2 regions of the Massilia sp. CCM 8734 genome follow, and region 1 is predicted to be linked to the other one. Evidence: predicted binding sites of a transcription regulator. Region 1 holds the regulator's gene; the other holds the start of a gene.
The links. The regulator FNR, encoded in region 1, switches genes on or off when oxygen is low (the NO sensors DNR and NnrR bind a similar motif). The targets are predictions, from matches to a motif close to TTGATNNNNATCAA.

Region 1 (5,310 bases):
CTGGCGCCTGGCTGCGGCCTGGCACTGGCCGCGCGAGCAGGCGTTGGCGATCAAGGCCGACGTGCAGCAACCAGCCAACTAAACGGGGGAGTGTCGATGCGTCTTGCGATGAAAGTACTGTGGCCCGCTTTCCTGGCGGCGATGCTGGCCGAAGGCTGTTTCTTTGCGCTGTTCGATCCGCGCGAAGAACTGCACCTGGGTGAATTGGCCTTGTCGCCGATGGCGGTGTACACGATCGGCTTTTTCTTCTTCTGGATCTTCTGCGCGCTGGCCAGCATGCTGACCTATTATCTGGTGGTGGTGCCGGACGATCCGCATCCGCCGTTTTAAGCGTTCGTCGTAAAAGGCCGACGCGCGTTTTTCAATGTGCTTTGATAGCCCGAGATGGCAGGGCAGGCATTTGTCGACCTGCGCTTTCCCGATATTTTACGATTGGCGTTAAACAGAACTTTTTCGATTCCAGTCCAAAACGTCAACGCGATTGGCATCCCATAGTGATTCGAGTGCGTTTCCAGCATCTTGACTCGCCAGATTTGCCTCTGCTGTCGAAATTGGAATGGCGATCAGAGGGAAAATGGTTCGGTCGCTCAATACGACTTTGGACATGCCGTCCCATTGATACGGGGCGGTAAAGTAAATATGACGGAGCGGAGTGCCGGGAAAGTACATCCCGCCAATTTCTTCGAAGACGGTCCCAGGTGAAACCCGCCATTGACTTTTTATGATATAAAAGGCGATTGTAGAGAGTAGATTAAGCCCTCGCGCGTCGTCCATGCGCGTGTCGATCAAGATTTCTGTGCGGATCTGGACGGCAGGATTTCTGCTCTGGTCAAGGTCCATCAGGCCGACCGTTGCGCCAACCAGGCCTCCTTCCGTCTGGCTCGAATAAATGGGGATGCTTGTGGTCCGTTCATCGTCGTCGTACTTGGTGACAGCGAACTCCCCCCCAATCTGGTGGCGAAGAAAACTTACCCAATCTTTGTGCGCTTGTGTTGTTGTCATTTCCAACTTCGTTGCGGTATCTGTTAATCGGGTTCTTAACGGGCTTCTGCCCGGGAGTGTTGGCAGCTTGTAGGCGACCGTGAGTGGCTCCCCTGCCTGCTCGGACATGTCTGCATCGGCACCCAAGGCGGTGCATCCTGCGCCGACGCGAACGGACTGTTTACAGCGCGTTCTGGAACTATACTGTCTGATAAATATAGCCAACCATGCCATGACGGGATACCCAGATGATGAAAACCGACATTCCAACTTCCAACAAGCAAGTTTTTTTGATCGGCATGCTGATCGCGTTGCCGCTCCTGCTGGCCACGTTCTTCTATTACCTGACTCCGCACCAAAAAGCGCCGGATGCCATGGAAACCGGTTTGGTCGGCGGCATACTGCTGGCATCGGGATTATTCGCCCTGGTTCTCTGCGCCAGCATGCTGATGCGTCACTCGGTCGAACTGGGCGCCGATGCCATTGTGGTCAGGCATGCCTTCTACACCTTCCGGCTGGCGCGCGCCGACATCCGGGCGCCCGCCATCGAGCGCCTGCCCGACGTGCGCAGCCTTGGCATCACAACCAAGCGCAACGGCATCGCTGGCTTCGGATTTTATTCGGGATGGTTCAACGCCAGCAAGGGCGAGCGGGTATTCATGGCGGTGTCCGGCGTACCGCTCGTGGTGTTGCGCTTTACCGGGCATCCAAAATGCTCGGTGCTGGCCATGAGCAGCAGTGGCAGCCTGGAAGCCGACCTTGCCACCTGGCTCGCGCAGGGATCAGCCGCGCTGGCGCGCGGCGGGCTGCCAGCCTGAGAGCCCCTTGCCGGGTGCCCCTGGCCGGGCGCCCCTGGCTCACGCCATCGGGCTGCACTGTTCGGTGCCGGCGGCCAGCGCCTTGAGCATGGCCGGGTCGAGCAAGGTCAGTTCGCGCTTGTCGACGCTGATCCAGCTCTGCTTTTTGAAGCGCGACAGCAGGCGGCTGATGCTTTCGATGGTCAACCCCAGGTAATTGCCGATATCTTCGCGCGACATGCGCAGCTGGAAGCTGGTGGCCGAGTAACCGCGCGCCGCATAACGCGCTGACAGGTTGACCAGGAATACGGCAAAGCGCTGCTCCGCCCGCATATTTCCCAGCAACAGCATGACATTCTGTTCACGCGTGATTTCCTGGCTCATGATGCGGTGGAAATGGCGCAGCAGGGTCGGCACTTCGCCAAACAATTCTTCCAGGCGCTCGAACGGGATTTCGCACACTTCGCTGTCTTCCAGCGCGACCGCGTCGCAATGGTGGCGGTCGCCGCTGATGGCGTCCATCCCCAGCAGTTCGCCCGCCATCTGGAAGCCGGTGATCTGCTGCTCGCCGTTGGCGTTGACCTGGTAGGTCTTGAAGTGGCCGAAGCGGATCGCGTACAGGTTGCGGAACGGCTCGTCCATCTGGTACAGGCGCTCGTCGCGCAGCACGCGGCGGCGCTTGCCGATAATGTTGTCGAGGCGACTGATGTCATCGTTTTCGAGTCCCATCGGCAGGCACAGCTGATGCATGCTGCATCCGGCGCAGCTGGCCTTGAGTGCGGCGACGTTGAGCATGGCTGCCGGAACGAAGGGGAGAGGCTGAGGCATAGGGTCTGACGGTTTGTGGCTTGAGCCGTATGATACCCCACGGCGACCCCGGCGCACGGGCGAATACCGGAACAGATGGGGCTGTTTCCCCGATACAGATGACTGTTTTTCCCGGCCGGGCATGCATTATGCAGATTTGCGTTGTGCATGTCCTAACAACGCGATCCATACCCCTGCGCATGGCGCGGCGCCGGCCTCAGCGCGGGCGGAAACGCACGTCGACCGTCGACACGTCGCCGCTGACCTTGGCTTTCTTCGGTTTCTTGGGTTTTTTCAGCACCTCGCCGGTGGTGTTGGTGAGCGGCACCCTGTGTTCCGGCGAGAAACCAGGCTCCTCGATGCGTTCCAGGGTTTGCTTCGTCAGAATTTCGATGGCGGCGAGCAATTGCACCTCGTCCGCGCAGACCAGCGAGACCGCTTCGCCCGAGGCCCCCGCGCGGCCGGTGCGGCCGGTGCGGTGGATGTAGTCTTCGGCCACGATCGGCAGGTCGAAATTGACCACCTGCGGCAAGTCGTCGATATCGAGCCCGCGCGCGGCCACGTCGGTCGCCACCAGGATCTTCGCTTCGCCGGCCTTGAAGCGCTCGAGCGCGCGCAGGCGCGCCGGCTGCGGCTTGTCGCCGTGAATCGAATCGGCCGCGACGCCCTGCGCCTGCAAGGTCTCGACCAGCTGGTCCACGCCCTTGCGCGTCTTGACGAACACCAGCACCTGGCCCCAACGGTGCTTGTTGAGCAGGTGCAAGAACAGTTCCGGCTTACGTTTTTTGTCGACCGGCACGACCCACTGGCGGATACGCTTGACGGTGCTGTTGCGCGGGCTGACCTCGATGCTCAAAGGGTCGCTCAGCAGCTTGCCGGCCAAAGCGCGGATCTCGTCCGAAAACGTGGCCGAAAACAGCAGGGTCTGGCGTTTTTTCGGCAGGGCGGCGAACACGGCGTCGAGTTCGCGCGAAAAACCCAGGTCGAGCATGCGGTCGGCTTCGTCGAGCACCAGGGTCTCGAGCTGGTCGAACTTGAGCGCGTTCTGGCGGTACAGGTCGAGCAGGCGGCCGGGAGTGGCCACCAGCACGTCGAGTCCCTTGCGCAGCTTCATCATCTGCGGATTGATGCTCACGCCGCCGTAGGCCACGTGGGTACGCAGCGGCAAGCCAGCCCCGTAGGCACGGAAACTCTCGTGCACCTGCTCGGCCAGTTCGCGCGTGGGCACCAGCACCAGCACGCGCACCGCATTGGCGCCGACCTGGCCCTGCAAGGTCAGGCGCTGCAACAGGGGCAGGGCGAAGCCGGCGGTCTTGCCGGTGCCGGTCTGGGCGGCGGCCATCATGTCGCGCCCGGCCAGCACGGCGGGAATGGCTTGCGCCTGCACTGGCGTGGGCGTGCGGTAACCGAGCGCGTCCAGCGTGCGCACGAGGGGATCGATCAGACCGAGGGAATCAAAAGACATGGGGAAGCGACCTTGCAGCGAAAGAACAAGGGCGTAGTTTACTCTGTCCGGCGCTTGCCGTGGCGCAAAAGCCTACCGGGTCAATGGCGCTGTCGCCACTTGGGGCTTGGTCGGTTCCGGCTTGTCGCCGCAGGCGGCCGTGGCCAGAACGAGCATGCAGCAGGCGGCCAGCGCCGCGAGCGAGTGAAAGCGTGGTTTCATGGTGCACTCCCTTGTAAAAAGGATATCCTACCCAAAACCACGCCCGCGCGGCGCGCTGTTCCTTACCTGGTGCCTGCCGGTCAGAAACGGTAGCTGATACCGGCGCGCAAGACCGGATAAACCTTGTAGGCCTCGACGTCGGCTTCCATCTTCACGCGCTCGGTGGCGACATCGCGCGCCAGGGTGGCGCAGGCGGCGGCCGCAGCGGTGCATTGCGAGTTCGTCAAGCGGCCCTTCGGGTGACCTTGCCACAGCGCGCCCAGATCGGCGCTGAGCTGCCACTTCTTGTCGGTGCTCAAGGCATTGCCCCAGCCCACGCCGACATACGGCGCGCCCTTGTTGTACTCGATCCCGCCGTTGAGGATGCCGACCTGGCTGGCGGCGTATTGCTTGCCGTTGATGTTGAAAAAGCCGTTCGAATCCTGGCGCGCCACCATGCTGATCTTGTTACCGTTGTACACCACGCCGCCGGTCAGGCGGAACGGGCTGTTATCGATCAAGTGCCAGTCGAACAGCACATCGATATTTTGCAGCTTGGCCTTCATCGTGTAGCTCAGGGTGCTGGCGGTATCGTTGTACTTGTGCTGGAAGTAGCTGGCGCCGAAACGGGCGTTCAGGGTTTTTTCCATTGGGAAAATCAGATGGGCGCCGACGCCCGTGGTGCCGACTTCGGCGGTAACGGCGACTTCGGCTTGCGCGCTGGCGGCGAGCAACAGGGCGGCGACCGCCATGACGGTATTCTTGATATACATGCAATGACCTTTGACGAATGACTGGGCGATGGCGGCATTGTACCGGTTGAGGCGGCGAGACGCGCTGGCATCGTGGCTCGCCATGCTACTCCAGTCGGGGCTGGCGATCCAGTCCCTTAAGGTAAGCAATTGTCGTTGTTTGTCGCCGCGGCGCATGGCGGCGGCGCGCACGGCAACGGTGTCTGGCCTGTATTGACGGGCGAAACGCCAGGGCGGCGCTGGTTTCCGCTGTGGTGGTTTCTTGTCGGAATCCATGATAAATTCTGTCGCGGCAAAACGCCGATGATACCCACCAGGAGACTTTCGC
Region 2 (5,310 bases), on a different contig from region 1:
CCGGCTGGGCCGCCAGGGCCACGAAGCGTGATCCGCGCCAGCTCACGTCGAAGCGCACGCCGGCGTCAAGCACGCCGATGCTGATCGAGCGCCCCTCCAGCGCGGTGCGCACGTCGCCGGGCAGCTGCGGCCCGAGCACACGGCTCAAGCCGGCGGCAAACAGCAGCGAGCCGGGAAAACGCGGCAGGCGGCCCAACAAACCGGCCAGCGGGGCCGGAACAGCCGGGTAAACGTGCTGCTTCATGCCGCCTCCCGCCTGTCGAACGCCATGCCCGGCTTGCCGTGCCAGTAGCCGTCGCACGCCGCCGCCGGCATCAACGGGGCCAGCCCGGCCAGCGCCTGCCCGGTGTCGACCTGGCCCCGGCGCGCGCGGTCGAACAGCGCGACCACGGCCTCGGTGTGCTGCGCCTGTGGACTGATGCGCAGCACGTCCACGCCCATCGACGCCAATACCGCCAGCTCGCCCAGCAGGTTGTACACCAGGTGCGACTGGATCTGGGTGCCGTTGAGGATCAAAAAGGTGTCGGCGTCGCGCGTGCGCAATTCCAGCCCGTCCGGATGGGCCATGCAGCTGAACTGGCAATCGTCCTTGCCCAGGTTGCGGTGGCGCGCCGTAAAGCAGCGCGCCGAAAACGCCAGCGGCATGCGGCCATACGCGAATACCTCGGTCTCGAGCCCGTCCGGCCGGCTTTGCTGCATCGCCGCCAGCGCGGCGCGCCCCATTTCGAGCGGCATGACCCAGCGCCGCGCGCCTAGTTGCGCCATCAGCGCCACGCTGTCTTCGTTGTACAGGTTCAGGTGCGGGCCGGCCACGAACGGCACGCTGCCGTCGAGGCAGTGCACGGCGCCGATGTCGTTCGCTTCGATCGCAAAGCGCCCGTTCGAGGTGAGCTTGCGCAGGTTGGTCAGATCGCTGCCCGATTCGAGCAGCGCCTGGGTCGACAGCACCACTTCCTTGCCGGCGTCGGCCAGCATGGCGGCCAGCGACAGCCAGTCGGGCAGGCGCAGCTCGTGGCGGCGCGAGCACACGGTTTCGCCAAGGTAGACGATATCGACCGGGCTTGCCGCCACCGTGTCGTAGAACGCCATCATCGTATCGCGCGGCCAGTAGTACAACACCGGGCCGAGGGCCAGTTTCATCATGCTGCCTCCCTTATTTCCATGAGCGGTGGTAGGCGCCCAGCGTATGCTGCTGCCCCTCGGCCACCTTGTTCAGATCCGCCATCCACGCCTGTTTGGCCGAAAAACGCATCGGACTGGCGCGGTACTGGTCGATCGCCTCGCGCCATACGCGCGTTACCTGCGCCACGTACGCGGGACTGCGCTGGCGCCCTTCGATCTTGATGGCGGAGACGCCCAGCTCGATCAGCTGCGGCAGCAGTTCCAGGGTATTCAAGCTGGCCGGCTCCTCGATCGCGTAAAACTGTTCGCCGGCGACGTCGAAACGGCCCTTGCACAGGGTCGGATAATTGGCCTGCTCGCCGTCGGCGTAGCGGTCGATCAGAACGCCGCTCAGGCGCGCCTCCAGCCCGGCCGGCGTTTGCTGCCAGCGCACCGCCTTGGCCGGCGAGCACACGCCGTGGGTATTGGGCGATTCGCCCGTGGCGTAGGACGACAGCGCGCAGCGCCCTTCGACCATCACGCACAGGCTGCCGAAGCCGAAGACTTCAATTTCCACAGGCGTATTGCGTACAACCTGCTCCACCTGCGCCACCGACAGCACGCGCGGCAGCACGGCCCGGGCAATGCCGAAGTGGCGATGGAAGAAGTTGATGGCCTCGTAGTTGGTGGCGGAACCCTGCACCGACAGGTGCAGCCGCAGCGCCGGATAGCGCTCGGCGGCGTAGCGCATCAGGCCCGGATCGGCCAGGATGATGGCGTCGATGCCGGCGCCGGCGGCGCGGTCGATGGCGCGCCGCCACAGGGCGCCGGCGGACGGCTGCGGGTAGGTGTTCAGCGCCAGCAGCACCTTGCGTCCGCGCGCATGGCTGTAGGCGATGCCCTGCTCGATGGCCGCCTCGTCGAAGTTCAGGCCCGCGAAATTGCGGGCGTTGGTCGCGTCGCGAAAACCCAGGTAGACGCAGTCGGCGCCGTTGTCCACGGCCGCCTTGAGGGCCGGCAGGCTGCCGGCAGGGCACACCAGTTCGAACGGCGCGGCGCCGTCGGAAGAATTTGACATCATGTTCATTCGTCGTAAGGTGGGGGACTGCACTGTAGCCCGACGGCAGTCCGGAAATCTTTGACGTGCATCAAGGATTTCCGGACTGCGAAGCGGCGACAATGGCGCCATGCACAAACAGCAGGAGACCACGATGGACACAATCGGAAGCTATCTCGAAGCCGACCATGTGCGCTGCGACGCACTGTTCGCAGACGCGCGCCGCGCCGTGCGCAAGGGACTGTGGCGCGAAGCCGCACACTGCTTCGCCGCCTTTTGCCACGCGCTGGAACGGCATTTGCTGATCGAGGAGCGGATCATTTTTCCGGCGTTCGAAAACGCCATCGGCGCCGCCAGCGCCCCCACCGCCGCGATGCGCAGCGAGCACCTGCGCATCCGCGGCGTGGCGCAGCGCTTGTCGAATGCGCTGCGCGAGCGCGATACCGATGCGTTCCTCAATCACGCCGACACGCTGGGCATCGTTTTGTACCAGCACAGCGAAAAGGAAGAAGGCGTGCTCTATCCGATGATCGAGCGCGTGCTGGCGCCGAACTGCCACAAGCTGGTGGCGGCCATGCAGGCGTTCGGGGCGATGGACCAGATGGCCAGCGCCGCATGAACGCCGCCGCGCCTACCCCGCAAACCCACCACATCGACGTGCGCGGCCTGGAGCCGCCCGAACCGCTGGAACGCGTGCTCGACGCGCTCGAGCGCCTGCCCGAGGGCGACCACCTGTGCATCCTGATCGAACGCGAGCCGCGCCCGCTGTACCGCATCCTGGCGCAAAACGGCTATGGCCACGCCACCTCCGCGCTGCCCGACTATCTGTACGAAGTGCGCATCTGGCGCCGCGTGCCGGCCGCCTGACGCATGCAGCGCACCCTCTCGCTCGAACAATCGCCGCCTCTCGGCGCGGTGCTGCGCTACTTTCTCGCCACCCCGGTGTGCGCCATGCTGGCCGCCGCACTGCTGCTGTGGCAGGGCGCACCGGCGCTGGTTTCGCGCTGGTCGCCTGCCACGCTGGCGCTGACCCACCTGCTCACCCTCGGCACCCTGGGCATGACCATGGCCGGCGCGCTGATCCAGCTCCTGCCGGTGGTGGCTGGCGTCGCGCTGCCGCGCGCGCGCATGCTGGCGCCCGGTGTGCACGCGCTGCTGGGCGGCGGCACGGCGGCCTTGTGCTGCGCCTTCCTGTTTACGCAGCCATGGCTGTTTCGAGTCGCGCTGGCCTTGCTGCTGCCGGGTTTTGCGTGGCTGGTCGGCGCGCTCACGGTCGCCTTGTGGCAGATGCCGCCGCCGGGCGCGATCCCGATGACGGCCACCGTCCGGCTGGCGCTCGGCAGCCTGGTGGTCACGGTGTGCCTCGGCGCGCTGCTGGCGTACGCCTTTGCCTGGCCGGGAGCGGCCACGCCGCTGCCGCTGATGCTGGCCACCGACCTGCATGCGCTGTGGGGTGTGTTCGGGTGGGCCGGACTGCTGCTGGTCGGTGTGTCGTTCCAGGTGGTGCCGATGTTCCAGGTCACGCCGCTGTACGACAAACCGCTGCCGCAGGTGCTGGGCGTGGCGATCTTTTTGCTGCTGGTGCTGTGGAGCGTGAGCGCCACGGCGCTGCGCGCGCGCCTGGCCTGGATCGACACGCTGGCCGGCGCGCTGGTACTTGGCGCCTACGCCGTGTTTGCGCTGGCGACCCTGCGCCTGCTGGCGCGTCGCAAGCGTCCGCAGGCCGACGCCATGACCCTGTTCTGGCGCCTGGCGATGGCCAGCATGCTCGCCTGCGCGGCGCTGTGGGCGCTGCCATCGCAGCTGGCGGGCGACGGTCGCACCCTGGCCATGGGCGTGCTGATGCTGGTGGGTTTTTTGTACTCGACCATCAACGGCATGCTGTACAAGATCGTGCCGTTCCTGGTCTGGCGCGAGCTGCAGGAGCGCGCCGCCGATGGCCAGCGCGCGCCGGCCATCAAGACGCTCATCACCGACCAGTCGGCGCAGCGCCAATTCTGGCTGCACGCGGCAGCCCTGGCCCTGCTGCTGGCGGCCTGCTGGTGGCCGGCGCAGCTGGCGCGCCCGGCGGCCGGGGCGATGTTCGCATCGGCCGGCTGGCTGCTGCTTAACCTGGCGATGGCGCTGCGGCGCGGTTACAGCGCGATGGTCGCCAGCGTGTCGCGCACGGCCCTGGGCGGAAACTCGGTGGTGCGGTAACGCGGCGGGTAGCCGGCGTCGAGCATTCAGTGCGCCGGTTCGACCATCGCCAGCATGCCCGCGAGCTTGTGGGCGGACGTGGCGATCAGGCGCGAACGCGTGGGCATCATCATCACCGGCTCGGCGCCCAGGTTCAGGCGATGCACGATATCCGGGAACAGCAGGCGCGAGCTGTCGTACGAATCGTTCCAGGCGCTGAGGAAGACGCCCGGCACCACCTCGTCGAAGTTGGTCACGCTGCGCCCGCGCAGATTGTCGGACGCTGCGGCCAGGCCGTCCTCGACGCTCACGCCCCACTCCATCAGCGTGGCGAATTTGGCGGGGGTCGGTTTGGTGTTGAACAGGTCAAGGATTCCCACGGGGCGCTCGCAGAATAATTGACAGAGAGAAACTAAATCCTGCCGCTTGGCATGCATTGATGCACAGACTTAATTTTCCCTGATTAAAGAGCCGTGCGGTAACACGGCGCTTGCGAAATGTTATATCTTGACGTTTGGCGCCGAGGTCCCTCCGCGCCGTCTCAACCACGTGGTATAAATGCTCGAATTGACTTCGCTTTCCGACGCTCCTGTCGCCGCCCATCCCGACATCCTGTACGGGCCAGCCGAACCCTCCCTGCTCAAACACGAAATCCTGGCCGACCTGCTCGAAGCGAGCGCCCGCCGCACGCCCGACCAGCTTGCGCTGATCTACCAGGAACGCCGCCTGAGCTACGCCGAACTGGACCGGCTGGCCGATATCGGCGCCTCGCGCCTGATCGGCCTGGGCGTGCGTCCCGGCCATATTGTCGGCCTGTGGATGATGCGCGGCATCGAGTTGCTGGTTGCGCAAGCTGCCATTGCCAAGGCCGGCGCCGCCTGGCTGCCGGTCGACCAGGATACGCCGGTCGAGCGCCTCGCCGTCTGCGTGGACGACGCCAGCGCCGTTGGCGTCGTCACCAGCGCCGCCTTTGC

Region 2: F2P46_RS01595 (hemerythrin domain-containing protein) is a predicted target of FNR. The motif match lies at 2,240-2,253, and genes of this name have one in related genera.

The regions. Positions count from the first base shown of each region.
Region 1 is NZ_WHJI01000018.1:6,766-12,075, reverse strand. It holds gene F2P46_RS17670 (FixH family protein) at 1-82, shown strand, start outside; gene F2P46_RS17665 (hypothetical protein) at 109-330, shown strand; gene F2P46_RS17660 (suppressor of fused domain protein) at 439-1,002, opposite strand; gene F2P46_RS17655 (hypothetical protein) at 1,272-1,799, shown strand; gene fnr (fumarate/nitrate reduction transcriptional regulator Fnr) at 1,839-2,606, opposite strand; gene F2P46_RS17645 (DEAD/DEAH box helicase) at 2,803-4,050, opposite strand; gene F2P46_RS38275 (hypothetical protein) at 4,123-4,251, opposite strand; gene F2P46_RS17640 (hypothetical protein) at 4,332-5,003, opposite strand.
Region 2 is NZ_WHJI01000001.1:349,154-354,463, reverse strand. It holds gene F2P46_RS01610 (SCP2 domain-containing protein) at 1-244, opposite strand, end outside; gene F2P46_RS01605 (U32 family peptidase) at 241-1,143, opposite strand; gene F2P46_RS01600 (peptidase U32 family protein) at 1,154-2,188, opposite strand; gene F2P46_RS01595 (hemerythrin domain-containing protein) at 2,313-2,777, shown strand; gene F2P46_RS01590 (DUF2249 domain-containing protein) at 2,774-3,025, shown strand; gene F2P46_RS01585 (permease) at 3,029-4,357, shown strand; gene F2P46_RS01580 (hypothetical protein) at 4,384-4,716, opposite strand; gene F2P46_RS01575 (Pls/PosA family non-ribosomal peptide synthetase) at 4,895-5,310, shown strand, end outside.